One region of the Spirillospora sp. NPDC047418 genome, then DNA from elsewhere that is predicted to be linked to it. Evidence: riboswitches for the same ligand, from Rfam matches in the RefSeq annotation. Region 1 holds a riboswitch; each other region holds the start of a gene.
The links. A riboswitch is a leader RNA that binds a small molecule or an ion and turns the genes downstream of it on or off. The one in region 1 is predicted to bind cobalamin.
Positions count from the first base shown of each region.

Region 2: another riboswitch for cobalamin. It lies ahead of metE (5-methyltetrahydropteroyltriglutamate--homocysteine S-methyltransferase); the one in region 1 lies ahead of ABZ806_RS43990 (ribonucleoside-diphosphate reductase subunit alpha).
Region 3: another riboswitch for cobalamin. It lies ahead of cobN (cobaltochelatase subunit CobN); the one in region 1 lies ahead of ABZ806_RS43990 (ribonucleoside-diphosphate reductase subunit alpha).

Region 1 covers NZ_JBEYTW010000163.1:1,116-10,380, forward strand. The annotation lists gene ABZ806_RS43955 (helix-turn-helix transcriptional regulator) at 1-660, shown strand, start outside; gene ABZ806_RS43960 (zinc-dependent alcohol dehydrogenase family protein) at 661-1,785, opposite strand; gene ABZ806_RS43965 (acyl-CoA thioesterase) at 1,782-2,198, opposite strand; gene ABZ806_RS43970 (GlcG/HbpS family heme-binding protein) at 2,306-2,722, opposite strand; gene ABZ806_RS43975 (MarR family winged helix-turn-helix transcriptional regulator) at 2,822-3,259, shown strand; gene ABZ806_RS43980 (hypothetical protein) at 3,308-3,463, opposite strand; gene ABZ806_RS43985 (ribonucleotide-diphosphate reductase subunit beta) at 3,542-4,537, opposite strand; gene ABZ806_RS43990 (ribonucleoside-diphosphate reductase subunit alpha) at 4,561-6,855, opposite strand; cobalamin riboswitch at 6,945-7,167, opposite strand; gene ABZ806_RS43995 (hypothetical protein) at 7,284-7,958, shown strand; gene ABZ806_RS44000 (YcnI family copper-binding membrane protein) at 8,039-8,746, shown strand; gene ABZ806_RS44005 (copper resistance CopC family protein) at 8,743-9,265, shown strand, end outside.
Region 2 covers NZ_JBEYTW010000148.1:54-10,266, forward strand. The annotation lists gene metE (5-methyltetrahydropteroyltriglutamate--homocysteine S-methyltransferase) at 15-2,273, opposite strand; cobalamin riboswitch at 2,379-2,587, opposite strand; gene rox (rifampin monooxygenase) at 2,621-4,066, opposite strand; gene ABZ806_RS43100 (serine/threonine-protein kinase) at 4,440-6,173, shown strand; gene ABZ806_RS43105 (CU044_2847 family protein) at 6,291-6,623, shown strand; gene ABZ806_RS43110 (trypsin-like peptidase domain-containing protein) at 6,620-10,213, shown strand, end outside.
Region 3 covers NZ_JBEYTW010000018.1:35,009-45,221, reverse strand. The annotation lists gene cobN (cobaltochelatase subunit CobN) at 1-3,536, opposite strand, end outside; cobalamin riboswitch at 3,589-3,712, opposite strand; gene ABZ806_RS14260 (ferredoxin-like domain-containing protein) at 3,784-4,875, shown strand; gene ABZ806_RS14255 (precorrin-8X methylmutase) at 4,872-5,492, shown strand; gene ABZ806_RS14250 (precorrin-2 C(20)-methyltransferase) at 5,492-6,979, shown strand; gene ABZ806_RS14245 (cobalt-precorrin-6A reductase) at 6,970-7,704, opposite strand; gene cobM (precorrin-4 C(11)-methyltransferase) at 7,689-8,444, opposite strand; gene cbiE (precorrin-6y C5,15-methyltransferase (decarboxylating) subunit CbiE) at 8,441-9,658, opposite strand; gene cobF (precorrin-6A synthase (deacetylating)) at 9,712-10,213, shown strand, end outside.

The sequences.
Region 1 (9,265 bases):
CGCCATCCGTCCCGGCAGGTGCTGGACGGGATCGCGCGGGCGCTGCGGCTGTCCGATCTGGAGCGGGCCCACCTGTTCGAGCTCGCCGGGGAGCGCGAGCGGGACCGCGTGGACGGCCCGTCCCGCGCGGTGGCGCCGGGCACGCTGAGCCTGCTCGACCGGCTCACCGACGCGCCCGCCTTCGTCGTGGACGACATGTGCCGCGTGCTGGCCTGGAACCCGCTGGCCGCCGCCCTGTTCGGGGACTTCGCCCTGCTGGGCGGGCCCGACCGGAACCTGCTGCGCCGGTACTTCCTCGAACCTGGCGGCCGCGTGGTCGATCACTCGGAGTTCGTGGTCACGTCCGTCAGCTATCTGCGGGTGGCGATGGCCCGGTATCCCCGGAACGGGGAGATTCGGGCGCTGGTGGACGAGCTGGTGGCGGGCAGCGCGGAGTTCGCGCGGCTGTGGGAGTCGCAGGAGCTGCGGATCGAGCACCATGCGCGGGAGCGGTTCACGCATCCGCGGGTGGGCGAGGTCGAACTCGACTTCGACATCCTCACCGTCCCCGGGCAGGACCAGCAGCTGATCATCTTCACGGCGGAGCCGGGGTCGCGCGCGTACGAGACGCTGCGGCTGCTCAAGGTCATCGGGACGCGGCGCGCGGACGTTCCCGCCTGATCAGCCGAACGTGATGAGTTGGCGGACGGCCTGGGCGGTGTGGAGGTTGTCGAAGCCCTCGTTGACGGCGTCCAGGGGGAGGCGGCCGGAGAGCAGGGCGTCCACCGGGAGGACGCCGTTGCGGTACATGGTGATGAAGCGGGGGACGTCGCGGCGCGGGACGCAGGAGCCGAGGTAGCTGCCGCGCAGGGTCTTCTCCTCGGCGACCAGGCTGAGGGCGGGGAGCGTCAGGGGCGCGCCGGGGGCGGGGAGGCCGACGGTGACCGTCGTTCCGCCGGGACGGGTGGCGGCGTACGCCTGTTCCAGGACGGGGACGACGCCCGTCGTGTCGATGACCTTTTCGGCGCCGCCGGAGGTCAGGTCGCGGAGGGCCTCGGTGGCGTCCGGGCCGCCCGCGATGGGGTGGGCGCCCAGTTTCTCCGCCAGGTCGAGCTTGTCCGGGACGAGGTCGATCGCGTAGATCGTGGCTGCACCGGCGGCCTTGGCGGCCAGGACGGCGGCGAGGCCGACGCCGCCCAGGCCGAAGACGGCGACGGTGTCGCCGGGGGTCACGGCCGCGCTGTAGAGGGCGGCGCCCGCGCCGGTGAGGACGGCGCAGCCGAACAGCGCCGCGATGTCGAACGGGAGGTCGCGGTCGATCTTCACGGCGGAGCGGGACGAGACGACGGTGTACTCGGAGAACGCCGAAACGCCCAGGTGGTGGTTGGGGCGGGTGCCGCCAGGGGCGACAAAGCGCTTGCCGCCGCCGAGGAGGGTGCCCGCGCCGTTGGCCGCCGCGCCGGGTCCGCAGAGGGCGGGGCGCCCGCCGACGCAGCGTTCGCAGTGGCCGCAGGCCGGAACGAACGCGAGGACGACGTGGTCGCCGGGGGCGAACTCGGTTCCCGGTCCGGTTTCGACCACTTCGCCGGCGGCCTCGTGACCGAGCGCCATCGGGAGCGGACGCGGGCGGGACCCGTTGACCACGGACAGGTCGGAGTGGCACAGCCCGGCCGCGCCGATGCGGATCAGGAGTTCGCCGGGGCCGGGCGGGTCGAGCCGCAGGTCGGCGATCTCCAGCGGGCGGGACGCGGCGTACGGGGCGGGTCGTCCCGACTCGACGAGGACGGCGGCGCGGGTCTCGGTCATGGGGTGAGCAGCTTCTCCATCTCGGTGCGGACGGCGCCCGCGATCTCGACCGGGCGGCGGGTGTGCCGGTCGACGAAGACGTGCACGAAGTGGCCCTCGGCGATGAGCGCCCCGTCGGAGGCCCGGAACATCCCGACCTCCCAGCGGACGCTGGAGCGGCCGAGCCTGCCGATGCGGAGACCGACCTTGATCGCGTCCGGGAACGACACCTCGGCCTTGTACTCGCAGTGCGACTCGACGCACAGCCCGATGGCGGCGGACGACGCGGGGTCGAAGCCGGCCGTCCGGATCATCCACTCGTTGATGACGGTGTCCATGAGCGAGTAGTGGACGACGTTGTTGACGTGCCCGTAGACGTCGTTGTCCTTCCACCGGGTCGGGACGTTCTCCCAGTGCTGGTACTCGCCGGTCATGAAGGGCAGCCTAGGGTCGTCCCGGGCCGTGCCGATACATCGGCCCGGTATGACGGTGACCACGCAAAACGACGTCCGGGCGTGCGAGGGCGCCTGCCCAACGGCGATCAGCGGTCGAGTGCTTCGACCAGTGCGAGCCCGGCGTCGGCGCACTCGTCGTCCTGCTCCGGCATGCCTCCGCTGACGGCGATCGCGCCGACGGCGGCGTCGCCGCGCCGGATCAGCCGGGAGCCCGCGCCCGCCACGACGGGTGTTCCCGCCACGCGGTCCAGTTGCGCGAAGAGTGCGGGCCACGCCTGCTCCAGACGCACCAGTTCGCTGCCGTCCCGGTGGAACAGCGCGACGCTGGACGCCTTCGCCGGGGCGATCCGAGCCGACAGCGGAGGCGCGCCGTCCATGCGGTCGAGGACCTGCAGGTGCCCGCCGCCGTCGACGATCGCGACGGTGACCCGCGCACCGAGCCCGGTGGCGTGCTCGCGTACGCGGACACTGACGGCCCGGGCTTCGTCCAACGTGAGTGACATCAGTCATCACCGTCCAATTTCCTTGGTCGAACCAACCTTGGTGCGACCAAGGTATCCTAGATTCGTGGGGTCGACCAAGGAATTGGCTAGACTTCGCGCATGGAGATGGAAGAGTCGCCGACCCGCCTGCGCGGCAAGCCGAGCTGGCTGATCAGCAAGGCTTCGGCGCGGGCGCATCGTCTCATCGGAGAGGCGATGACCGCTGCGGGCGGGCGCGCCTACCACTTCGCGATCCTCGCCGCGCTGGAGGAGTTCGGCCCCGACAGCCAGGTGCGGATCGGCCAACGGTGCGGAATCGACCAGAGCGACATGCACGCCATGCTCAATGAGCTGACGACGCAGGGCCACGTCGCGCGGGCCTCGGACCCCAGCGACCGGCGCCGCAACCTGATCACCCTGACCCCGGCGGGACGGCGACGGCTGGAAGAACTCGACAGGGCGCTCTCCAAGGTTCAGGACGACCTGTTGAACGCCCTGTCGGCCGACGAGCGCGACCGCCTCACCGCGCTGCTCACCCACGTCCTCGCTCTGACATGAGACGCGGAGGGCCCGCCCTCGGCGAGGGCGGGCCCTGGGGCGCGGGGGTCAGTGGCGGCGGCCACCGCCCCGGAATCGGGCGAGCAGGCCGCGCACCTTGGCCTGCGTGCGGGGGTCGCGGGCGTAGCGTTCGGCCTTCGCCCGCATCTTGCGGCCCTGCGGGCCCTTCGCGTACCTCATGATCCGGTTGACGACGGACGGCATTTCGTCCTCCTCGGCCTAGGTCCTCGTTCAACGAGCGCCCGGCCGAAGAAGTTCAGGTCGAAGAAGTGTCGAAGGAGTTCAGAACGCCTCGTCGAGGGCGACGGTCCCCTCGACGCCGATCTGGTACGCCGAGACCCGCCGCTCGAAGAAGTTGGACAGCTCCTGGACGTCCTGCAGCTCCATGAACGCGAACGGGTTCGCGGTGCCGTAGCGGGCGGGAAGGCCCAGCCGGACGAGCCGCTGGTCCGCCACGTACTCGAGGTAGGCGCGCATGTCGCCGGCGCTCATGCCGGGCAGCCCGTCGCCGCACAGGTCGCGGGCGAACGCCAGTTCCGCCTGGACGGCCTCCTCCAGCATCGTGGTGACCTGGGACGTCAGCTCGGCGTCGAACAGCTCCGGTTCCTCGGCCCGCACGGTGTCCACCACGGAGAACGCGAACTCCATGTGCATCGACTCGTCCCGGAAGACCCAGTTCGTCCCGGACGCGAGGCCGTTCAGCAGGCCGCGCGACCGCAGCCAGTACACGTACGCGAAGGCGCCGTAGAAGAACAGCCCCTCGATGCAGGCCGCGAAGCAGATGAGGTTGAGCAGGAACGTCCGGCGGTCGTCGGCGCTCCGGAGCTCGTCCAGGGCGCCGAGCGAGTCGATCCAGCGGAAGCAGAACTCCGCCTTCGCCCGGATGGACGGGATGTGCTCGATCGCCGCGAACGCCCGTGCGCGCTCGTCCTGATCGGGCAGGTAGGTGTCCAGGAGGGTGAGATAGAACTGTACGTGGACGGCCTCCTCATATAGCTGCCGGGACAGGTAGAGCCGGGCCTCCGGGGCGTTCACGTGCTTGTAGAGGTTCAGCACCAGGTTGTTCGCGACGATCGAGTCGCCGGTGGCGAAGAACGCGACGAGCCGGTTCACGAGGTGCAGTTCGGCGGGCGTGAGCCGCTCCAGGTCGGCGAGGTCGGACGCGAGGTCCACCTCCTCGACCGTCCACGTGTTGCGGATCGCGGCGCGGTACCGCTCGTAGAAGTCGGGGTAGCGCATGGGCCGCAGGGTCAGGTCCATGCCGGCGTCGAGCAGCATGCCGCGTCCTTCCGTTCGCGCGTTCACTGGCAGGCCTCGCAGGTCTCGGGGTTCTCAAGGGAGCACACGGCCGCCACCGAACCGGTGGACGCGACCGTCGTCTGCGCGATGCGCGTCGCCGGGCGGGAACGCAGGTAGTAGGTCGTCTTGAGGCCCGCGCGCCACGCATACGCGTACATCGAGGAGAGCTTGCCGATGGTCGGCGTCTCCATGAACAGGTTCAGCGACTGGGACTGGTCGATGTAGGGGGTGCGGGCGGCGGCGAGGTCGATGAGCGCCTTCTGCGGCAGTTCCCAGGCCGTCCGGTAGAGGGTGCGCATCTCGTCCGGCAGGCCGACGAGGCCCTGGACGGAGCCGTTCGCCTTCTTGACCGCCTCCCGGACGGCCGGCGTCCACAGCCCGAGCGACTTCAGGTCCTCGACCAGGTAGCCGTTGATCTGCAGGAACTCGCCGGACAGCGTCTCGCGCTTGAACAGGTTGGACACCTGCGGCTCGATGCACTCGAAGCAGCCCGCGATGGACGCGATCGTCGCGGTCGGCGCGATCGCGATCAGCAGCGAGTTGCGCAGGCCGGTCTCGGCCACCCGTGCGCGGAGCGCCTCCCAGTCGGCGGGACGGGTCGGCGACGCGTCCGGGAAGTGGTCGACGTGGAGCCGGCCGCGAGCCGTGCGCGTCCTGCCGTAGGCGGGCAGCGGGCCCTGCGCGGCGGCGAGATCGGCGGACGCGCCATAGGCGGCCAGCGCGATCTCCTCGGCGATGCGTGTCGACAGCGTGTGGGCCTCGTCCGAGTCGAACGGAAGACGCAGCGTGAAGAAGACGTCCGCCAGACCCATCACGCCCAGGCCGACCGGTCGCCACTTACGGTTGGCCTTCTCCGCCTCAGGCGTGGGGTAGAAGCCCTTGTCGATGGTGCGGTCCAAGAACCGGACGGCGGTGCGGACAGTCGAACGAAGCCGCTCCCAGTCGACCCCGGCCGGCGTGACGTGTGCGGCCAGATTCACCGATCCGAGGTTGCAGACGGCCGCTTCGCCGTCGCTCGTCACCTCAAGGATCTCCGTGCACAGGTTCGACAGGTGGACGGTCTGGCCGGGCTCGGCGGTCTGGTTGCAGGCGCGGTTGGCGGCGTCCTTGAACGTCATCCACCCGTTGCCCGTTTCGGCGAGGGTGCGCATCATCCGCCCGTACAGCTTGCGCGCCGGGACCTGCCGGACGTACCGGCCGTCCCGCTCCGCCGCCCGGTACGCCTCGTCGAACGCCTCGCCCCACAGGTCCGCCAGCTCGGGGACCTCCTTCGGGTCGAACAGCGACCAGGTCGCGTCGTCCTCGACGCGGCGCATGAACTCGTCCGGGATCCAGTTGGCGAGGTTGAGGTTGTGGGTGCGGCGCGCGTCCTCGCCCGTGTTGTCGCGCAGTTCGAGGAACTCCTCGACGTCGGCGTGCCACGGCTCCAGGTACACGCAGGCCGCGCCCTTGCGGCGACCGCCCTGGTTGACGGCGGCGACGGACGCGTCCAGCGTGCGCAGCCACGGGACGATGCCGTTCGAATGCCCGTTGGTGCCGCGGATCAGCGACCCCCGCGACCGGACCTTCGTCCACGAGATCCCGATGCCGCCCGCGTACTTGCTGAGCCGCGCAACCTGCCCGTACCGGTCGTAGATCGACTCCAGCTCGTCGCGCGGCGAGTCGAGCAGGAAGCAGGACGACAGCTGCGGGCGGCGCGCCGCCGCGTTGAACAGCGTCGGTGAGCTGGGCAGATAGCGCAGCGTGCTGAGCAGCCCGTACAGCTCCGCCGCCTCCCGCACGGTGTCGGCCAGCCCGCACGCCACGCGCAGCAGGAAGTGCTGCGGGCGTTCCAGGACGAGCCGCGAACGCGGATGCTTCAGCAGATACCGGTCGTAGAGGGTGCGCAGCCCGAAGTACTCGAACCGGTCGTCGGCGGAGTCGTCGACCAGCGCGTCGAGGGCGGCGGCGTTCGCGGCGACGAACGCGGCCGGGTCGTCCGCCAGCAGTCCTGCGCGGTGCGCGGCGGCGACCGACTCGGCGAACGTCACCACTCCGGCGGACGCCGCCTCGTCCCTGATCCGGGCGCCGAGCAGCCGCGCGGCGACCTTGGAGTAGCCGGGTTCGGCGGGCACCAGGGCGGCGGCCTCGCCGATCGCGAGGTCGCGCAGCGCCGCCGTGTCCAGCCCGTCCCCGGAGCGGACGGCGGCCAGCACCCGTCCCGGCTCGACGTCCGGTACGCCGTCGCAGGCGGCCTCGACCTCCGCGCCGATCCCCCGCCACGACGCCGCCGGCGGCGCCACCAGAGCCTGTGTCACGTGCCTCTCCCCTCGCAAGCCGCCTCGCGGAGACATGCGAACGGGGCGCGACGGCACGCCGCGTTCCGCCCTCCGGCCCACCCGCGAGACCTGGACGTATCGCGCTGGCAGGTCTTCGGACTCGCGGGCGTCGCCTCCTCGCCGGAGGCGGCCTACTGACCGTCGCTTCCCAGGCCCGCGATGGACCCAGTGCTCGATGACGGCGGCCGTTCCCACTCACCGCTGCGGGGCAGTCCCGGATTCCCACCGGGTTCCCTCTTACGTCGCCCCCGCCGCGAACGGCGGGGGCGAACCAGCACGGGATTGAACCCTACATCTAGTTCGCGATCTTTGTGCAACCCCAAGATGTTGGGTGTGTCGGCGCGGTCGCCGGAGTTGCAGCGGGTCGGCTGCGGGGTCGGCGGGGGTGGTGGCACGATGGTCCCGTCATGTCCGAACGCCCCCGCGATCCCCTGTTCCGGACCGCCCGCGCCGCGGTCTTCGCGACCGTGTGCGTCGCGCTGGCCGTCCTCGGGCACGTCCTCGCAGGTGGCGCCGCGGTGCCGCTGTGGGCGGGGACGGCGGGGCTCGGCGCGGTCCTCGGCGTGACGCTGATGCTGGCGGGCCACGAACGCTCCCTCGCCACGATTTTGGGCGGGCTCCTCGGCGGGCAGTTCGCGCTGCACACGCTGTTCACCGGCGCGGCGCCGCACCCCGCACCGGTCACGCCCGCGATGTCCGCGATGCCCGCGATGGCGGACCACACGCCCGCCATGCACGCCGCCATGTCGGCCGGCGCGAACACCTTGGCGGCACCGGCCCCGCACGACGCCAACGGCCTGGTCATGACGCTCGCGCACTGCGTGGCCGCGCTGGTCGCCGCGTGGTGGCTGCGGCGCGGCGAGCGGGCCGCGTGGGCGATGGCGCGCCGGGTCGCCGCCGCGACCGACCGTCCCGTCCGGGCGCTGCTGGCCCTGCTGACCGTCGAGCCGGCCGCGTCCCCGCGTCCCGTCCCGGCGGCTCCGGCGGCGGACGAGGCACCGTCCGTCGGCCGGGTGCTGCGGCACCAGGTGGTCGAGCGGGGTCCCCCACCGCGTTCGAGGGCGCTCGCACACCTCTGCTGAGGCGGGCGCCGTACGTCACCGGACGCCGATCCGCGGCGCATCCGGCGCTTCTTCCGTACGACTCGAACGGACCTTTCCTCATGCCCTTCCTCACGCATGCCCGGCGCGCCGGCGCCCTCGCGTCCCTCGCCGCCCTGGCCGTGGTCGGCGCGGCGACGGCCGCGTCCGCGCACGTCACCGCCAACCCGAAGACCGCCGAGCAGGGCTCCTACGCCAAGGTGTCCTTCCGGGTGCCGAACGAGCGCGACAACGCCTCCACCACCAAGGTCGTGGTGCACCTGCCGGTCGACCACCCGCTGGCGTCGGTGTCCGTCCGCCCGACCCCCGGCTGGACGGTGAAGGCCGAGAAGTCCAAGCTGCCGAAGCCGATCAAGGCGCACGGCGGCGAGCTGACCGAGGCCGTCACCACGATCACCTGGACGGGCGGCAAGATCGAGCCGGGCCAGTTCCAGGAGTTCGACGTCTCCATGGGCCCGCTGCCGACCGACACCGACCAGATCATGTTCAAGGCCGACCAGACGTACTCGGGCGGAGAGGTCGTCAAGTGGGAGGAGGAGCCGGCCGAGGGCGCCGCCGAACCGGAGCACCCGGCGCCGACCCTCAAGCTCACCCCGAAGGACGCCGCGCCCACGGCCGGCCTCACCGCCGAGCAGCAGCCCGCCGCCAAGAGCACGGCGTCGTCCAGTGACGGGACGGCCCGCCTCCTCGGCGGCATCGGCATCGCGGCCGGCGTGATCGGCGTCGGCGTCGGCGGCTACGGCCTGAGCCGCGCGCGGAGCCGGGCATGATCCGGGCGACGCGGCGGCTCGCGGCCGGCGCGCTGGCGGTCGGGACGGCCCTCGCCCTGACGGCGGCCCCGGCCTCCGCGCACACCACGCTGACGTCGGCGAACCCGGCGAAGGACGCGGCGGTGTCCGCGCCGTCCGAGATCGTCCTCACCTACGCCGACCCGGTGCGCCTGCCGCGCGTGGTGCTGATGGACGCGTCGAAGAAGCAGTACCAGTCCGGGTCCGCCCAGGCTGTCGACAACAAGGTCACCCAGGCGGTCGACGGCACGCTGCCGAACGGGAAGTACACGGTGGGCTGGCGTGTCGTGTCCTCGGACGGGCACCCGGTCGAGGGCACCTACGCCTTCACCGTGACGGGCTCCTCGGCCGCCGCGCAGCCCGCCGCCCCGGCGCCGTCGCCGTCCGCGGCCGCCGCGACGTCCGCCGAGAAGTCGTCGGGCTCGTCCGGCTGGCTCTGGATCGGGCTGATCGTGCTGGTCATAGCCCTGGCCGCCGGAGTGGTCGGCTGGCTCCGCCGCT
Region 2 (10,213 bases), on a different contig from region 1:
CGGCGGCGGGGGGGTCAGCCCGCCGGCTCGTCGCGGACGCGGCGGGCGGCCGCGACCAGGTTGCGCAGCGCGGCCTCGGTCTCCGGGTAGGCGCGGGTCTTCAGCCCGCAGTCGGGGTTCACCCACAGCCGTCCCGGCTCGACGGCCCGCAGCGCGCGGCGCAGGTTGTCCTCCATCTCCGCGGCGGCGGGGACGCGCGGCGAGTGGATGTCGTACACGCCCGGCCCGATCCCGTTCGCGTACCCGGCGGCGCGCAGGTCGCCGACCAGTTCCATGTGCGAGCGGGCCGCCTCCACGCTGGTGACGTCGGCGTCCAGCGCCCCGATCGCGCCGATGATCTCGCCGAACTCCGAGTAGCACATGTGGGTGTGGATCTGCGTGGTGTCCGCGACACCGGACGTCGCCAGCCGGAACGCGCCGACCGCCCAGTCGAGGTAGGCGGGACGGTCCGCGCCCCGCAGCGGCAGGAGTTCGCGCAGCGCCGGCTCGTCCACCTGGATGACGCGGATGCCGGCGGCCTCCAGGTCGGCGATCTCGTCCCGGAGCGCGAGCGCGACCTGGCGGGCCGTGTCGGCGAGCGGCTGGTCGTCGCGCACGAACGACCAGGCCAGCATCGTGACCGGCCCGGTGAGCATCCCCTTGACCGGCTTGGCCGTGAGGGACTGCGCGTACACGGCCCAGTCGACCGTCATCGGACGGGGCCGCGCGACGTCGCTGTGCAGGATCGGCGGGCGCACGTAACGCGACCCGTACGACTGCACCCATCCGTGCTCGGTCGCCGCGTACCCGTCGAGCTGCTCGGCGAAGTACTGCACCATGTCGTTGCGCTCGGGTTCGCCGTGCACGAGGACGTCCAGGCCGAGGTCCTCCTGGAGCGCGATGACGCGGGCGATCTCGTCCTTCATCGCGGCGGTGTAGCCGGCCTCGGTGAGACGTCCGGCCCTGCGGTCGGCGCGGGCCCGGCGGATCTCGGGGGTCTGCGGGAACGAGCCGATCGTGGTGGTCGCGAGGTCGGGCAGGCCGAGCGCGTCCCGCTGCGCGGCGAACCGGGCGTTGCGGTCGCCGCGCCGGGTGTCGCCGATGCCGCCGAGCCGCTCCCGGACGGCCCGGTCGACGCCCGCCTCGGGAAGCGGCGTGCCCGCCGGGATCGGGACGTCGTCGCTGAGCGCCCGTCCGAGCGCGACGACCTCGGCGACCTTCTGCCGGGCGAACGCGAGCCGTCCGCGGACGTCCGGGTCGAGCGCCGTCTCCGCGTCGAGGTCGAGCGGAACGTGCATCAGCGAGCAGGACGTCCCGACCACGATCTGATCGACGAGCCCCAGCACGGACGCGCAGGCGGACAGCGCCTTCCGGGTGTCGGTGCGCCACACGTTCCGGCCGTCGACGACCCCGGCGACGAGCGTCTTGCGCGGCAGGCCGCCGACCGACGCGAGCACCTCCACGTTGCCGGGCCCGGCGACGAGGTCGAGCCCCACCGCCTCGACCCGGCTCCGGGCCAGCACGCGCAACGCGTCCGCGCCGATCGTGCCGAAGTACGTGGCGACCATCAGCCGGGGCCTGCTGGACAGCTGCCCGAGTCGCGCGTAGGCGCGGGCGAGCGCGTCGATCTCCTCCTCGGTGCGGTCGGCGACGAGCACGGGCTCGTCCAGCTGCACCCACTGCGCGCCCGACCCGGCGAGCCGCTCCAGGATCTCGGCGTAGACGTCGACGAGCCCGTCGAGCAGGTCGAGCGTCCGGAACCCGTCCACCGCGGGCTTGGCGAGCAGCAGGTAGGTGAGCGGGCCGATGAGCACGGGACGCGTCTCGATGCCGAGCCCCCTCGCCTCCCGGTACTCGGCCAGCGGCTTGGCGGCGGCCCCGTCCGCGAGCCGGAACCTGGTGTCGGGCCCCAGTTCGGGGACGATGTAGTGGTAGTTGGTGTCGAACCACTTGGTCATCTCCAGCGGCGGCACGTCCTGGACACCGCGGGCCATGGCGAAGTACCGGTCGAGGCCCGTCAACGGCCGGTAGCGCTCCGGGACGGCGTCGACCAGCACGCTCGTGTCGAGCATCTGGTCGTAGAAGGAGAAGGTGTTCGACGGGATCGCGTCGACTCCGGCGTCCCGCAGGCCCGTCCAGACCTGGGCGCGCAGTTCGGCCCCGGTCCGCGCGAGCGCGTCGGCCGACGTCCTGGACGGGTCGGCGTCGACGCGTCCCGCCCAGTAGTCCTCGGTGGCGAACTTCAACTCCCGGCGTGCCCCGATTCGGGGGTATCCGAGGATCGTGGTGTTCATGGCGGCTTCCCTCGCTGTGCCACGGGCGGCCCTGGGGGCGGGCGGCACGGCGCGGCGGAACCGCGTCGCCGGCCGTCCCACGAGGCCGCGGACCACCGCGCACCGGGCGGCGCGCGGGCGGAGGCAGGTCTTCGGACTCGCGGGCATCGCCTCCGTGGAGGAGGCGTCCTACTGGCCGTCGCTTCCCAGGCCGGTGGGCCCAGTGCGTCTGACGGCGGTCGTTCCCGCTCACCGCTGCGGGGCAGTCCCGGACTCGCACCGGGTTCCCTCTTACGACGCTCGAAACGAGCGAACCATCCGCGTTCCGGAGTCTACCGCCGCACCGCCCGCACGCTCCTACCGCGCTGTCAGGTGGCGGGCGCGCCGAACCATCGCGGCAGGTGTTCGAGCAGGTCGGCCTGGTCTTCGCCGGCCCAGGCCACGTGGCCGTCCGGGCGCAGCAGGACGGCGGGAGCGTCGAGTTCCTCGCCGACGTCGGAGATGTCGGCGACGTGGTCGACGCGGTCGGCCCATCCGGCGACGGAGAGCCGGCCGGTCTGGTCGAGCAGCAGCCCGCGGCCCCTGTGCATCAGCCCGTAGAGGCGGCCGCGCTTCAGCCGGACGTCCCGGAGCCGCCGCCCGAGCAGGGCGTGGCCCTCGCCGAAGTCGTAGCGGACGCCGATCGCCGTGGTCTTCTCGATCAGGTACCGGGTCACCTCCTCGAAGTCCATCAGCTCCGCCAGCAGGGCGCGCACCACCTGCGGGCCCGGCTCCAAGGACAGCAGCTCGGCCTGCGCGCGGGTGTTGTTCAGCACGTCGGCGGCCACCGGTCGCCGCTCGGTCTCGTAAGTGTCGAGCAGCGCCTCCGGGGCCCGGCCGCCGACCGCGGCGGCGAGTTTCCAGCCGAGGTTGAACGCGTCCTGGACGCCGAGGTTGAGCCCCTGCCCGCCCAGCGGCGGGTGGACGTGCGCCGCGTCGCCGGCGAGCAGCACCCGTCCGGCCCGGTAGCGCTCGGCGAGCCGGGTGGCGTCGCCGAACCGGGACAGCCAGCGCGGCGAGTGGACGCCGAAGTCGGTGCCCGCGAATACCCGCAGCCGCCGCCTGACCTCGTCGAGCGTGGGCGGAGCGGTGCGGTCCTCGGACACGTCCCCGGCGAGCACGACGGCGCGGTAGACCCCGTCGCCGACGGGACCGACGCCGAACGTGCGATGGGTCTCGCGGACGTCCGCGACGATCGCGGCGATCTTCGCCGGGTCCTCGGTGGCCTGCATCTCGCCGGTCAGCCACTCGGTCGTCGGCGGCTCGCCGGGGAAGCCGACGCCGAGCAGCCTGCGCACCGTGCTGCGGCCTCCGTCGCAGCCGACGAGGTAGCGGGCGCGCAGCCGGGTGCCGTCGGCGAGGTCGGCGGTCACCCTGTCCTCGTCCTGGCTCAGCCCGACCAGTTCGCGGCCGCGCCGGACCTCGGCGCCGACCTCGGCGGCGCGCTCGGCCAGCAGCCGGTCGGTGACGGGCTGCGGGATGCCGAGGATGTAGGGATGCGCGGTGTCGAGCCGTTCGGGCTGCGGCTTGTCGATGGCGGCGAAATGGCCGCGGAGCGGGTACTTCGTGCCGTGCGCGAGGAAGCGGTCCAGCAATCCGCGCTGGTCCATGATCTCGATACTGCGCACATGCAGGCCGAGTGAGCGGACAATTCTCGTCGGTTCCGCGTCCTTCTCCAGCACGACGACCCGCACGCCGTGCAGCCGCAGTTCGGCCGCCAGCATCAGGCCGGTCGGCCCGCCACCGGCAACGATCACATCGATCTCGTCGATCAAGGAAACCCCCCGTTTCCGCAGGTTCTTGCGTCGGCCCACGATTCTGCGCCACCCCCCGGGTCTTGCCGCAAGCCCCCCTGCGTGCTATAAGTTAGAAGTGGCAAGGAGTGCATAAACCTCCTTGCCTTTTCTGTTTTCCGGGGACGCCGCCGCCGGTGCTTTGTGTGACTCGCCGTCCGTCGTCCGCCGTTTCCTGGCCGCCGGAACGGGCGGCGCCATCGTGAACGCCATGTCCCAATAGACGAAGTCCGGGTACGGGACGGCGAAGGCGGGCGGGTGCGAGTGCGTCCGAGGACGCAGACCGGGGTGATCGTTCTGGTTACGCTTGCCCTCAGATAGACAGCTGTGTTCGGCAGGCGTGAGGCGAGGTGGGATGTCCGGCGCAGGACTCAAGGGGCTCGGGGACGGCGATCCGGCGCGGGTCGGGCCGTACCGGCTGCTGGCGCGGCTCGGGGCGGGCGGGATGGGCCGGGTCTACCTCGGGCGCTCGCGGGGACGGCGGCTGGTCGCGGTCAAGATCGTCCACCCGCACTTCGCCGACAACGCCTCGTTCCGGCGCCGGTTCGCGAAGGAGGTCGCGGCGGCGCGCCGCATCGGCGGCTTCTACACGGCGCAGGTCGTGGACGCCGACACCGACGCCGACCCGCCGTGGCTGGTCACGGAGTACATCGCGGGGCCGACGCTGCAGGACGCCGTCGACGAGAACGGCCCGCTGCCCGAGGGCTCGGTGGCCGCGCTCGGCGCCGGGCTCGCCGAAGGGCTGCAGGCCGTCCACGACCAGAACGTCATCCACCGGGACCTCAAGCCGGGGAACGTGATGCTCGCCGCGGACGGGCCCCGGATCATCGACTTCGGCATCGCCCGCGCGATGGACGCCACCTCCCAGAGCATGACGGTCGTGGGCACGCCCGGGTACATGTCGCCCGAGCAGTACGTCGGCCGCGACATCGGACCGGCCAGCGACGTGTTCTGCCTGGCCGCCGTACTGACCTTCGCGGCGACCGGCCGCCACCCGTTCGGCGAGGGGCCGCCCGACGCGCTCGGCTACCGCGTCCGGCACGAGGACCCGGACCTGACGGGCGTCCCGGCGGCACTGCTGGAACTGATCGCGGCGGGGCTGGAGAAGGACGCGGACGACCGTCCCCCGACCGGCGAGTTCCTGGAGCGCCTCTCCGCGCTGGCCGCGGACGGCGGCATGCCGCTGCCGGAGACGTACAGCACGATGATCGCCACCCGCGTGGCGGAGACCGAGCAACTCGCGCAGCAGCCCGACACGGACGAACGGCCCCTGGCGGATCGGCCCCCGGCAGATCGGCCGCCGAAACCGCCCCGCCCACAGCCACAACCGCAGCCGCAGCCGCAGCCCCAGCCCCGACCGCAGGCGCAGGCGCAGGGGCGGCCTCCCCAACCCAAGGCGCCGGCGAAGCCGGCCGGCGGGATCGTCGCCGGGATCATCGGCGTCCTGCTGATCGCCTTGCTGATCGCCTTCTCTGTCAACGGCAAGCCGGGCACGTCGCACAATGCGGGCGCCACCTCGTCCCCGACGCCGTCCTCCAGCCGGACGTCCGGACTGACCGGCGACGAGGGGAGCACCCGGCGGCCGACGCGGAGCCTGTCCCCGACCCCGGACCCGACCTGGGAGGCGTTCGACGACATCTCGGTCAACGACTGCCTGGACGCCTACAAGGACCCCTACGACACCAACGAGTGGAGCGAGGACATGCCGCGCGCGGTGTCCTGCGACCGGAGCGACGCCTACGTGCGGGTGATCGGCGTGAAGAAGTCGAGCAGCGCGTGCGACTCCGAGGCGCTCGACGGTGAATCCTCGTGGCGGTCGCCCTCGCACGGCGGGGAAACGATCTACCTCTGCCTGCGGCGGCAGTTCCGGAAGGGCGAGTGCTTCCTGGGCAGGAAGGGCAGCAAGAAGGGCATGCCGGCCATCAACGGCCACGGCCTGATGACCTCGTGGAGCTGCGACTCGGAGCGCGTGCCCAAGAAATTCACCTACATCCTCCAGTTCACCGGCTACTACGAGAGCAGGTGCCCGGAAGGCTCGTGGCGGTGGACGGACTTCCGCAGGGGCGTCCTCTGCGCCCGCATCGTCTGACGCCCGTGTCGAGGCGCCCGGCGCGGGGGCCGGTACCCGCGTCCGCCGACCTGGTATTCGGCACTTTCGGCGGCGTTTCGCCACTGGCAGACTGAGGGGACGAAACGGGGAGGCCGTATGGAGGACACGTCCAATCGTGTGCCGGTGGACATGGGCGGGGCGACGCTCTACATCGAGGCGTCGGAACTGCACCCCGGCAGCGGCGGAGGCTTCGGCGAAGAGCGGGACATCGCCGCCACGAAACCGGACATGACCGAGGTGATCGCGGCGATCAGGCAGTTCAGCGAGCAGCTCGGGACGTCGCTGAGCGCGAGCGGCGCGACCCGGTTCGCGGTCGAGTTCGGGTGCGAGGTCGCCATGGAGACCGGGAAACTCGTGGCGGTGCTCGGCAAGGCGTCCGCGAAGTCCACGCTGAAGGTCACGATGGAGTGGGGGCAGCCGAGCCCATGAACGGGGGCCGGGCGGCGCTGGCCGAGGCACTGCGCGCCGCGACGGTCATGGTGTCGGCCGGGGACAGAATCGGTACCGGCTTCTTCGTCGCGCCCGGACAGGTGCTGACCTGCGCGCATGTCGTCACCGCGCCGGGAGTGGAACCCCCGGAGCAGGTGGTCGGGCAGTGGGGCCACCGCGAATTCAAGCTCGCCGTCACCCAGTCGGGATTTCTGGAAGAGCACGACCTGGCCTTGCTGAAGGTGGTCGGAGAACTCGACCATCCCGTGGCATGCCTGGCGGAGCAAATGGAGCCGGGCGACGAACTGTGGGCCTATGGGCATCCGGACGGCGCCTACCGGCAAGGCGATGTCATCCGTTCCGTCTATGACGGCCCCTCGGTGAATGCCGAAGGGGTTGAGCTGCTCAGGGTGACCGAGGGACGGGCCACCGAAGGTTTCAGTGGCGGCCCCGTGCTCAATTGGCGCACGGGCGGAGTGTGCGGGGTTCTGCGCCGTGCCGACGCCCCGCCCGGCGGCCCTCCGGGCGCCCGGCTCATCGGAGCGGCGCGCATTTTCGAGGCCGTCCCGGATCTGAAGCCGCCGTCGGTGCCGACACCCGACCGCCTGCCATGGTTCCGGCTGCTGGACGAAAGGCAATTGGCGGCGGGGCGCTGGTGCCACCCGAGCCCCCGGCTGCGCGGCTACCTCGAAGCCGCGCAGCTGACGGCGCGCGAGCATCCGTACCGGCTCGCGCTCGCCAACACGCCGCAACTCGGCTCGGTCTACCTGCGCCAGCAGGCGAGCCCGCTGATCCGGGGGCAGGAGGCGAAGGGGGACGGCGACGAGCTGGCGGCCGAGGCCCGGCCCGTTCACGCCGACCTCCTGCTCGAAGGCGACCGGCGGTGCGTGTTCGTGGTCGGCGGGCCCGGCACCGGCAAGTCGAGCCTGCTGCGCCACCTGGCGGAGACGAGCGCGGGCCGCTGGCTGGACGGCGCGGGCGCGCCGGGCGTGCCGGTCCTGGTCCCGGCCGGGGCGCTGGCCGCGGACTGCCCGCTGCCCGAGGCCCTCGCCGACGGAGTCACGGCGGCACTGGGTGCGCGCCTGGCGGATCGGCGGCTGGCGGACCTGTTCGAGGACGAGCCGCTGCCCGGCGTCCCCTGGGTGGTCCTCGTGGACGGGGTCGACGAGATCCTTGACCCCGAGCGCCGTCGGCGCGTGCTGGAAACGGTCGCGTTCTGGCGCTCGCGGTCTTCCCGGTACTCGTTCCTCGTGACGACCCGGCCACTGCCGCAGGGGCAATTGGACAGGTTCCGCGAGGACGGCCTGCCGTTCTACGAGATCGAGCCGTTCTCCCCGGACCAGCTTCCCGAGTTCGCCGGGAAATGGTTCTCCGCGCTGGGCATGCCCGACCCGGACGCCCTCGTCGCGTCCTTCCTCGACCGGCTGGCGCTCAGCCGCCTCAACCGGCTCGCCGACATCCCGCTGATCGCGACGATGCTGTGCGTCGTCTTCGCGAGCCGTGACGGCCGGCGCCTCCCGCCCAGCCGCGTGGGCCTGTACGAGGAATTCGTCTCGATCCTGATGGCCAAACGGCACACCCAGATGAACGCGCTGGAACGCCTTCAGCAGCGGATGAAGCCGTATGGAACGGCCGCCGAACAGGCCGTGGACAAACTGCTGGCGGATCTGCGTCCGCTGCTGGACCACATCGCGGACCAGCGGCTGGGCGGGCAGGGCCGGGAGGCGCTCCTCGACCTCGCCGTCGCGCGCGTGGCGGATCTGCGTCCCGCGCATCTGCCCACCGGGGAATGGCGCGACCTGGTGGACGAGACGCTGCGGCTGAGCGGCCTGGTCGTCGAGCGGTCCGGAGAATTGGAGTTCTTCCACCAGACCATCCTGGAATATCTGGCGGTGTGCGCCCGCGAGACTCCCGCCGACATCGTCCCGGAAATGAACTTCGGCACGATCATCGGACGCAGTTCGTTCGCGCTGCTCAGGTCGGCCGTCCTCATCGAGCGCTCTCCCGGCCAGGCCCGGGACGTCGCGGTGGCCCTGCGCGATACGGGCCTGGTGGGAATGGCGTTCCTCGCCGCCCTGGTGAACGACGGCGTGGAGTTCCCCGACGACGTCGTGGACGAGGTACGCAACGAGCTCGAAGAACTCTCGGCGCACGCCGACGGCGAATGGTCCAGCAGGCGCAATGACGCGTTGGAGGCCCTGACCCTGATCGACCCCGACCTGGGGTTCGGCTATTGGGAGCGGTTCGCGGCCGACAACGGTCTCGGCCATTTCGATCGAAGGGAGGCGATCCGCGGTCTGGTCCGCGCCGGTCCCGGCCGTGCCGCGGCCGTCCTGGATCCTCTCGCGCTGGGCTGGGAGACGCCGTTGCCCGTCCAGCAGGCCATCGTGTACGAACTGACCGTCCTGAACCGGCGGCGGAGCGATGAACTGCTGGCCAAAATGGCCATGGCCGAGCACATCGGCGGTGAGACGCGGCGCTGGGCCGCCGCCGGCCTGCTCGACCGCCTCGACTGGTTCACGCGAGCGGAGATCCTGGAGACGATCGCGAGCGAACGCCGCCTTCCCGGCTCCTACCGCCGATGGGCGGCAGCGCGCCTGTTCACCCAGGACCCGCCACGGGGAGCCGACGCGCTCACCACGGTCGCCGAGGACAGGACGGTGCCGGACCCCGACCGCCTGTCCGCCGTCGCGACCATGGTCAGCACTGTCGCCCACAGGCGGATTCTCAGACCGAGGGCCGCCGATCTGTTCGCCGTCATCGCCGTTGACCCGGCGGTCGAGGCGCCCTATCGCGTCAAGGCCGCCAAGGAACTGATGCAATTGGCCGGTCAACGCGCCCAAAGCGCGTTCGCGCTCATCGCCGCCGACCGCTATGCGGACGGAGTGAGCCGCGCCCGCGCCGCCGCCGCATTGGCCGACTTCGACGCGGTACAGGCCGTCGCCGCCCTGTCCGCGATCGCCGCGGATCCGGCGTCCGGCATCGACGGCCGGCTTGAGGCGGCTCTGGCGCTGGCCTGGATCAACCGTCCTCGTGCGGCGGACGCGCTGCTGGCGCTGGCCGCCGACCGCCGCGTCCCTGAGGACGACCGCGTAGTGGCCGCCCACCACCTCGACTGGGTCGACCGAAGCGCCCTGCCCTCCGCGCTGACGGCCATCGCGCATGACGAGCGGATCGCCGGCGCGCACCGGACCCACGCCGCACTGAGACTGAGCCGGCTCACCCCCGAAACAGGCCGAACCGCCTTGCAAACCCTGGTCACCGACGACGCGATCAGCGCCTGCGACCGGCTGGAGATCGCCTGCCGCCTGGCCGTCCTGAACTCCACGGAGGCGCCGGCCGCCCTCGCGTCCCTCAGCGCGGACCCCGACCTCGACGGCGTCCGACGCCTGCACGCCGCCATGGAGGCGGGCGCCCCCGACCCGCTCGCGGCCCTCGCCACCGACACGGGCCTGGACGGCATGCACCGCGTCCGCGCCGCCTTCGAACTGGCGGCCATCGACCGAGCCCGTGGCACGGACGCCCTCGCCGCACTGAGCAAAGACCCGACAACGGACGATGCACGAGCCGAATTGGCCCGCGCCGAAACC
Region 3 (10,213 bases), on a different contig from region 1:
TCCGGGTCGGGGTGCTCCCACATGCCGCGCTCGGCGGCCTCCAGCAGCCGCTCGGCGATGCCGTGCAGCGCCCACGGGTTCGACTCCGCCATGAAGTCCCGGTTCTCGTCGTCCAGGACGTAGGCGGCGGTGAGCCGGTCGTACATCCAGTCGGCCATGACGCCGGTGGTGGCGTCGTAGCCGAACAGGTAGTCGACGGTCGCGGCCAGCTCGAACGCGCCCTTATAGCCGTGCCGGCGCATCGCGGCGAGCCACTGCGGGTTGACGACGCGGGCCCGGAAGATCCGCGCGGTCTCCTCGGAGAGCGTGCGGGTGCGGACGGCGTCCGGGCGGGTGCTGTCGCCGACGTAGGCGTCCGGGGCCTTGCCGGTCAGGGCCCGGACGGTGGCGATCATGCCGCCGTGGTACTGGAAGTAGTCGTCGGAGTCGGCGATGTCGTGCTCGCGGGTGTCGACGTTCTTCGCGGCGACCGCGATGCGGCGGTAGGCGTTCTCCATGTCGTCGCGGGCGGGGACGCCGTCGAGGTCGCGCCCGTAGGCGTGGCCGCCCCACACCGCGTACACCTCGGCGAGGTCGGCGTCGTCGCGCCAGGTGCGGCTGTCGATGAGCGGCAGCAGCCCGGCCCCGTAGGCGCCGGGCGCCGACCCGAAGATGCGGCGGGCGGCGCGCCGTTCGTCGCCGTGCGCCTCCCGGTCGGCCTGGACGTGGGCGCGGACGTAGTTGTCTGCGTCGGGCTCGTCCAGGGCCGCGACGAGGCGGACGGCGTCGTCCAGCATGGCGACGACGTGCGGGAACGCGTCCCGGAAGAAGCCGCTGATGCGGACGGTCACGTCGATGCGCGGCCGGCCGAGCTCCGCGAGCGGGATCGGCTCCAGATCCGTGACGCGGCGGGACGCCTCGTCCCATGCCGGGCGGACGCCGAGCAGGGCCAGCACCTCGGCGATGTCGTCGCCGGCCGTGCGCATCGCGCTCGTCCCCCACACCGACAGGCCCACCGAGCGCGGCCACTCGCCGCCGTGGTCGGCGCGGTAGCGGTCGAGGAGCGAGGCGGCCATCGCCTGCCCGGTCTCCCAGGCGAGGCGGCTCGGGACGGCGCGCGGGTCCACCGAGTAGAAGTTCCGGCCGGTCGGCAGGACGTTCACGAGGCCGCGCAGCGGCGACCCGCTCGGCCCGGCCGGAATGTAGCCGCCGTCCAGGGCGTGCAGGACGTGGTCGACTTCGTCGGACGTGCGGGCCAGCCGCGGGACGATCTCGGCGGCGGCGAACTCCAGGACCCGCCCCACGAGTTCGCGCCGCTCCTCGGAGATCGGCCGGGCGACTTCGGGGACCGCTTCCACGGCCCAGCCCGCGTCCTCCATGCCCTGGACGAGTGACCGGGCGGTGGCCTCGGCGGCGTCCACGTCGGCGAGGGCCTCGGAGCCGTCCTCGGCCAGGCCGAGCGCCTCGCGCAGGCCCGGCAGCGTCTCCCGCCCCGACCACATCTGCCGGGCGCGGAGCATGGCCAGCACCAGGTCGACGCGGGTCTCGCCCTCCGGCGCCCGGCCGAGCACGTGCAGGCCGTCGCGGATCTGCGCGTCCTTCACCTCGCACAGCCAGCCGTCCACGTGCAGGAGGAAGTCGTCGAACTCGGTGTCGTGCGGGCGGTCGTCCAGTCCGAGGTCGTGGTCGAGCTTCGCGGCCTGGATCAGCGTCCAGATCTGCGCCCGGATCGCGGGGAGCTTCGCGGGGTCCATCGCCGCGATGGCGGCGTGCTCGTCGAGGAGCTGTTCGAGGCGGGCGATGTCGCCGTAGGTCTCCGCGCGCGCCATCGGCGGCACCATGTGGTCGACGAGGACGGCGTGCGCGCGGCGCTTGGCCTGCGTCCCCTCCCCCGGGTCGTTGACGAGGAACGGGTAGATCAGCGGGACGTCGCCGAGCGCGGCGTCGGTGCCGCACGACGCCGACATGCCCGCCGCCTTGCCGGGCAGCCACTCCAGGTTGCCGTGCTTGCCGACGTGCACGATGGCGTGCGCGCCGAACTCGTCCGACAGCCACCGGTACGCGGCCAGGTAGTGGTGGCTGGGCGGCAGATCGGGGTCGTGGTAGATCGCGATGGGGTTCTGCCCGAAGCCGCGCGGCGGCTGCACCATCACGACGACGTTCCCGGCGCGGAGCGCGGCGAGGACGATGTCGCCGTCCTGGACGAACAGCTGCCCCGGCGGCGGGCCCCAGTGCAGCTCCATCTCCCCGCGCAGCTCCTCGGGGAGCGTGCGGTACCAGCGTTCGTAGGACGCGGCGGAGATCCGGACCGGGTTGCCGGCGAGCTGCTCCTCGGTGAGCCAGTCCTCGTCCTGGCCGCCGGCCGCGATCAGCGCGTGGACGAGCGCGTCGCCGTCCTGCTCGCGGACGCCGGGGAAGCCCTCGCCGAGGTCGTAGCCCTCCGCCGCGAGGCGGGCCAGCAGCCGGACGGTGCTCGCCGGGGTGTCGAGGCCGACGGCGTTGCCGACGCGGGAGTGCTTCGTCGGATACGCCGACAGCATCACCACGACGCGGCGCCCGGCGACCGGGGTGTGGCGCAGCCGGCCGTGCCGGACGGCGATCCCGGCGACCCGCGCGGCGCGCTCGGGGTCGGCCCGGTAGACGGTGAGGCCGTCCTCGTCGATCTCCTTGAACGAGAACGGGACGGTGATGACGCGGCCGTCGAACTCGGGGATCGCGACCTGCGACGCGGCGTCCAGCGGGGACAGCCCGTCGTCGCTCGCCGCCCAGGCGGCGCGGCTCGTGGTGAGGCACAGGCCCTGCAGGATCGGGACGTCCAGCGCGGCGAGGGCGCCCACGTCCCACGCCTCGTCGTCACCGCCCGCCCCGGCCGTCGCGGGCCGCGTCCCACCCGCCGCGAGCACGGTCACGACCAGCGCGTCCGCCCGGCGGAGCGTGTCGAGCAGTTCGGGTTCGGCGGCGCGCAGGGACGAGCAGAAGACGGGCACGGCCTGCCCGCCGGCGTCCTCGACGGCCGTGCACAGCGCCTCCACGAACGCGGTGTTCCCGGCCACGTGGTGGGCGCGGTAGTACAGCACGCCGATGACCGGGCCCTCGGCGGTACGGGGTTCGCGTTCGAGCCGTCCCCACGTCGGTGCGGCGGCCGGCGGCGCGAACCCGCGCCCGGTGAGCAGCACGGTGTCGGACAGGAACGCGTGCAGCTCGGCGAGGTTGCCGGGGCCGCCGTGCGCGAGGTAGGCGTGCGCTTCGGCGCACACGCCGCCGGCGACGCCGCCGCCGAGCCGGGACAGCTCCATCAGCTCGGCGTCGGGGGCCTGCTCGCCGCCGAGGACGACCACCGGGCGGGGCCCGGCGAGCAGCGCGTCGAGCCCGTCCTCCCAGGCCCGGCGCCCGCCGAGCAGCCGGACGACGACGAGGTCGGTGCCCTCGACGAGGTCCGGCAGGTCGTGCACGGTGAGCCGGGCCGGGTTGCCGAGCCGGTAGGCGGCGCCGGACGCACGGGCGCTCAGCAGATCGGTGTCGGACGTCGACAGCAGCAGGACGGTGCCAGCGGACACGGCCGTTCCTCCCCTGGGGTCCTCGCCCCGGTCGCGGGTGTCACGACGGCAGGAGTCTCCTGGCTCCCGGATCGATGCTCGCCCCGGCCTTCCCGTCCGTGCGGACAGTGGCCTCAAGCGGGGTTCGCTCCCCGGTCACAGTGGCGGGACCGCGCCGGATTCGCACCGGCTTCCTCCCATTGCCATCGCCTGGGGAGAACAGTACGGCAGCGCGGGCCGCCCGCAAAGTGTGGTTAACATCCTCCCCGTGCCGAATGCCAGACTCCGTGCCGACGCCTGCCCCGGCGCGCTGCGCACCCACGACGCCGCCGACGGGCCGCTGGCGCGCGTCCGCGTGCCGGGCGGCGCGGTCTCGTCCGCGCAACTCCGGGTGCTCGGCGCCGCCGCCCGGGAGCTGGGCCGGGACGTGATCGAGCTCACCTCCCGGGGCAATCTCCAGCTGCGCGGCGTCCGCGATCCGGCGGCGCTCGCGGAGCGGCTGGGAACGGCCGGGCTGCTGCCGTCGCCGTCCCACGAGCGGGTCCGCAACATCGTCGCGTCCCCGCTCGGCGGCCGCGGCGAGCACGGCGCTCTGGCGACGGATCCGCTGGTCACGGCCCTCGACCGGGCGCTGTGCGCGCGTCCCCGGCTGGCGGGGCTGCCGGGCCGCTTCCTGTTCGCCTTCGACGACGGCACCGGCGACATGCTCGCGATGGAGGCCGACCTGACCTGCACCCCGGCCGGACTCCACCTCGCCGGGACACGGCTGCCGCTCCGCGATGGCGCGGTGCCGCTGATGGTCGCGGCGGCGGAGGCGTTTCTCGACGTCCGGGAGGACGCGTGGCGGCTCGCGGAGGTTCCGGACGGGGCGCGGCTGGTCGCGGAACGGCTCGGGACCGATCGCGAAGAGGCCGGTGCCCGTCCCGGCCCCCGCCGCCCGTACGCCGGGGTCATCGAGCAGCGGGACGGGCTCGTCGCGCTGGAGGCCGTACCGCCCCTCGGACGGTTGTCCGGAGCGCAGGCGGAGGCGCTCGCCCACGTAGCGGACGAGGTGCGGGTGACGCCGTGGCGGAGTGCCGTGCTGCGCGACCTGAGCCCGGACGGGGCCGGACGGGTCGCGGCGCGGCTCGGCGCGGCGGGGTTCGCCGTCGATCCGGCGTCGCCATGGGTCGGGGTGTCGGCGTGCACGGGCAGCCCCGGGTGCGCGAAGTCGCGCGGAGATGTGCAGGGCGAGGCGCGGCGGTGGGCCGGCGGGCTGCGGCGCGCCCCGGAGGCAGCCGTCCACTGGGCGGGGTGCGAGCGGCGCTGCGGGATGCCCCGCGGCCCGGTCGAACTGAGGATGGCGGAGGAGCAGCGGTGATCGACTATGTCCGGGACGGCGCCGAGATCTACCGGCGGTCGTTCGCGACGATCCGTGCGGAGGCCGACCTGTCGGGCCTGCCGGACGACGTGGCGCGGGTCGCCGTCCGGATGATCCACGCGTGCGGGATGACCGACCTCCCCGGCGACCTGGGGTGGTCGCCGGGGGTCGTGGCGCGGGCGCGGACGGCGCTGCTGGACGGCGCGCCGGTCCTGTGCGACGCGCGGATGGTCGCGTCCGGGGTCACGCGGGCGCGGCTGCCCGCCGGCAACGAGGTCGTGTGCACGCTGGGCGATCCGGGCGTGCCCGGACTGGCGGCGCGGCTCGGCACCACGCGGAGCGCGGCGGCGCTGGAGCTGTGGCGCGACCGCCTCGGCGGCGCGGTCGTCGCGATCGGCAACGCGCCGACCGCGCTGTTCCGGCTGCTGGAGCTGGTCGCGGAGGGCGCGGGGCGCCCGGCGGCGGTGCTCGGGATCCCGGTCGGGTTCATCGGCGCGGCCGAGTCCAAGCAGGCCCTGGCCGCGAGCGGTCTCGACCACCTGGTGGTGCGCGGGCGGCGCGGCGGCAGCGCGATGACGGCGGCGGCGGTCAACGCCATCGCCGGTGAGGCGGAATGATGGCGGGACGGCTGTTCGGCGTGGGCGTCGGGCCCGGCGATCCGGAACTGGTCACGGTGAAGGCGGCGCGGCTGATCGGCGGCGCCGACGTGGTCGCCTACCACTCCGCGCGGCACGGGCGCAGCATCGCCCGGTCGGTCGCCGCGCCGTACCTGCGGGACGGCCAGGTCGAGGAGCAGCTCGTCTACCCGGTGACGACCGAGACGACCGGCCATCCGGGCGGCTACCAGGGGGCACTGGACGACTTCTACGCCGACTGCGCCGCCCGGCTCGCCGCGCATCTCGACGCGGGCCGGACCGTGGTGGTGCTGAGCGAGGGCGACCCGCTGTTCTACGGGTCCTACATGCATCTGCACAAGCGGCTCGCGCCGCACTACCCGACCGAGGTGGTGCCGGGTGTGACGTCGCTGAGCGCGGCGTCGGCGGCGGCCGGGCGCCCGCTGGTGGAGCGGGAGGAGACGCTGACCGTGCTGCCCGGCACGCTGCCCGGCGCCGAGCTGGCCGAGCGGCTGCGCGGCGCCGACGCGGCGGCCGTGCTGAAACTCGGCCGGACGTTCACCAAGGTCAGGCGGGCTTTCCAGGACGCGGGACGGCTGGGCGACGCCTGGTATGTGGAGCGGGCCGCCACCGACCGGCAGCGGGTCGCGCCGCTGGCGGAGGTGGATCCGGCCGACGTTCCGTACATGTCGCTCGCCCTGCTGACGAGCCCGGCGGGGCGGTCGTTCGAGGCGCCTCCCCCGTCGCGGCCGGCGGGTGCCGGCGGGGTGTCGGTGGTCGGGCTCGGGCCCGCCGGGCGGCCGTGGCTCACTCCCGAGGCGCAGGACGCGCTGGCGTCCGCGACCGACCTCGTCGGGTACGGCCCCTACCTCGACCGGGTACCGCCGAACCCGCGGCAGCGGCGGCACGCGTCCGGGAACCGGGTGGAGGCCGACCGGGCCCGGCACGCGCTGGCGCTCGCCCGGGACGGGGCGCGCGTCGCGGTCGTGTCGTCCGGCGACCCGGGCGTGTTCGCGATGGCGGCGGCCGTGCTGGAGGCCGCCGCCGAGGACGAGTTCGCGGACGTCCCGGTGCGGGTCGTGCCGGGTCTGACGGCGGCCCAGGCCGTCGCGTCGCGGGCCGGGGCGCCGCTCGGGCACGACTTCTGCGTCCTGTCGCTGTCGGACATCCTCAAGCCGTGGGACGTGATCGCGCGGCGGCTCGCGGCCGCCGCCGCGGCCGACCTGGTGCTGGCCCTCTACAACCCGTCGTCGAGCCGGCGGAGGCACCAGCTTCCGGCGGCGCGCGACCTGCTGCTGAAGCACCGCTCCCCCGAGACGCCGGTGGTCATCGGGCGCGACGTCGGCGGTCCCGAGGAGGAGGTGACGGTCACGACGCTCGGCAAGCTCGATCCGGAGCAGGTCGATATGCGCTGCCTCGTGATCGTGGGGTCGTCCACCACGCGGGTGACCGACAAGAACGCCGTCTACACGCCGCGCCGCTATCCCTGAGCCCAGGCGGCGGCGGCCGCCACGTCGTCCGTCGCCTGGACGCCGTCCGGATGCGGCGGGCGGTCCACCATGATGACCGGCAGGCCCGCGTCGCGGGCGGCGGTGAGCTTCGCGCGGGTCATCGCGCCGCCGCTGTCCTTGGTGACGAGCACGTCCAGGCAGTGCTCGCGGATCAGCGCGCGTTCCCCGTCCACGGTGTAGGGGCCGCGCGCGAGCAGCACCTCGACGTTGGGCGGGACGGGCGGCTCCGGCGGGTCGACCGACCGGGCGAGGAACCACGCGCCGGTCCGGACGGCGAACACCGGGATGCTGCGGCGGCCGGTGGTGAGGAACACGCGGGCGCCGTCCGGCAGTGCTCCGGCGGCCTCGGGCAGGGACCGGACGCGGCGCCAGTCGTCACCGTCCTCCGCGTCCCAGCCGGGGCGGCGCAGCGCGAGCAGGGGGACGCCGGTCAGCCGCGAGGCGTGCGCGGCCGACGCGCTCATCCGCTCGGCGAACGGGTGCGTGGCGTCCACGAGCCGGTCGATCCGGTTGCCGCGGAGCCAGGCCGCGAGGCCGCCGGCGCCGCCGAACCCGCCGATGTGCACCTCCCCGACCGGCAGGCGCGGGTCGGTGACGCGTCCGGCGAGGGACGAGACGACGTGCACGCCCGTGTGGCGGACCGTGAGGCGGGCGGCGAGCGCGCGGGCCTCCGCCGTCCCGCCGAGGATCAGGACGCGCCGCACGTCCGGTCCCGGCCGGCGCTGTAGAGGTGGCTGTCGGGGAACGCCGACGCCGTGAGGACGCGGCCGACGACGATCACGGCCGTGCGCTTGATCCCGGCCGCGCGGACGAGGTCCGCGATGTCGGACAGGGTGCCGCGCAGGATCACCTCATCGGGGCGGCTGGCGCGGGCGACGACCGCGACCGGGCAGTCCGCGCCGTAGTGCGGCACCAGTTCGGCCGCCACCTCGTCGATGCGCTGGACGGCTAGGTGCAGCACCATCGTGGCGCCGCTCGCGCCGAGGGTGGCGAGGTCCTCGCCGTCCGGCATCGGGGTGGCGCGCACGGCGGTGCGGGTCAGGATGACGGTCTGGCCGACGCCGGGGACGGTCAGCTCCCGTCCGAGCGAGGCCGCCGCCGCCGCGAACGCCGGGACGCCGGGGACGACCTCGTACGGCACGCCGGCCGCGTCGAGCCGCCGCATCTGCTCGGCGACCGCGCTGAACACCGACGGGTCGCCCGAGTGCAGCCGCGCGACGTCCAGGCCGTCGCGGTGCGCGGCGGTCAGGTCGGCGACGATCGCGTCCAGGGTCATGTCCGCGGTGTCGACGAGGCGGGAGCCGGGCGGGCACGCGTCCAGCAGCTCGCGCGGCACCAGCGACCCCGCGTACAGGCACACCGGCGCCGACTCCAGCACACGCAGACCGCGCACGGTGATGAGGTCGGCGGCGCCCGGGCCGGCGCCGACGAAGTACACGGTCACGATGTCTCCTTCCGTGCCGCCCAGACGGTGACGGGCATCGCGGGCCGCCAGCCGGTGAACCCGCCCAGCGGCGCGGCGCGCTCGACGTGGAGTCGGACCAGTTCGCCGCCGTGAGTGCGGCGGAACCCGGCCAGCGCGGCCTCCGATTCCAGGGTGACGGCGTTGGCGACGAGGCGCCCGCCGGGCTGGAGGGCGTCCCAGCAGCGTTCCAGCAGGCCGGGGGCGGTGAGGCCGCCGCCGACGAAGACGGCGTCGGGCTGCGGGAGGCCGTCCAGCGCCTGCGGAGCGCGGCCCGCCACGACGCGGACGCCGGGCACGCCGAGTGCCTTCGCGTTGCGGCCGATCCGCTCGGCCCGGTCGGAACGGCTCTCGACCGCGACCGCCGCGCAGGACGGATGCGCCCGCGCCCACTCGATCGCGATGCTGCCCGACCCGGCGCCGACGTCCCACAGCAGCTCGCCGGGCAGCGGGCCGAGGCGGGACAGCGTCACCGCCCGGACCTCGCTCTTGGTGATCTGCCCGTCGTGCTCGTAGCTGCCGTCGGGGAGCCCGGCGACGCGGGGCAGCGGCACCGCGTCCGGGCCGGGCACGCACTCGACGGCGACGACGGCGAGCGCCGACGCGGCCGGGTCCGTCCAGTGGGACGCGACGCCCGGCGCCGCCGTCTCGTTCTCCGCGCCCAGGTCGCACAGGACGGTCATCCGGCTGGGGCCGAAGCCGCGCCCGGTGAGCAGCGCCGCGACGACCGCCGGCGCCTCGCGTCCCGCGCCGAGGACCAGGACGCGGCGGCCCGGCGCGACGACCGCGTTCAGCGTCTCCGCCGGACGGCCGACCATGCTGACCACGTCGACCCGGTCGAGCGGCCAGCCGAGCCGGGCGCACGCCAGCGACACCGACGACGGATGCGGCAGCACCCGCAGCCGCCGCGCGCCGACCAGGTCCGCGAGGGTGGAGCCGATCCCGTAGAACATGGGGTCGCCGCTCGCGAGGACGGCGACGGCGCGTCCCGCGTACCGGCCGATCAGCCCGGGAAGCGCGGGCAGGAGCGGGGACGGCCAGGCGACCCGCTCGGCCCCGCCCGCCGGGACCAGGTCGAGCTGCCGGGCGCCGCCGAGCAGCACGTCCGCCTCCCGCAGCGCCGCGCGCGAGGGCTCGGGGAGCCCGTCCCAGCCGTCCGCGCCGATGCCCACGACGGTGATCGAACGTGCGTCCACCGGCCTCCTTCACGAAATGCGGCGCCAAGTCTATAACTGGCACACTTGGCCAGGTGAAGCGGCTTTTGATCATCGGTATCGGCGCGGGCGACCCCGACCACCTGACGTTCCAGGCGGCCAAGGCCATCGCCGCGGCAGACGTGTTCCTCCTCGTCGACAAGGGCGAGGCCAAGCACGACCTCGCCGGGCTGCGGCACGACCTCATCGCCGCGCACGGCCGCGAGCCGTACCGGGTCGTCGAGGCCCGCGACCCCGAACGCGACCGCACCGCCGACGGCCCCGCCTACACCGCCGCCGTCGAGGACTGGCGGTCCCGCCGTGCCCGCCTCTACGCGTCGTTCGTCACCGGCGAGTTGGCGGACGGCCAGACCGGCGCGCTCCTCGTCTGGGGCGACCCCGGGATCTACGACAGCACCCTCGCCGCGCTGGAGGAGGTGGACGCCGAGTTCGAGTACGAGGTGATCCCCGGCATCAGCAGCGTGTCCGCGCTGACGGCCCGGCACCGGATCGGGCTCACCCGGGTGGGGCGCCCCGTCCACCTCACGACGGGTCGCC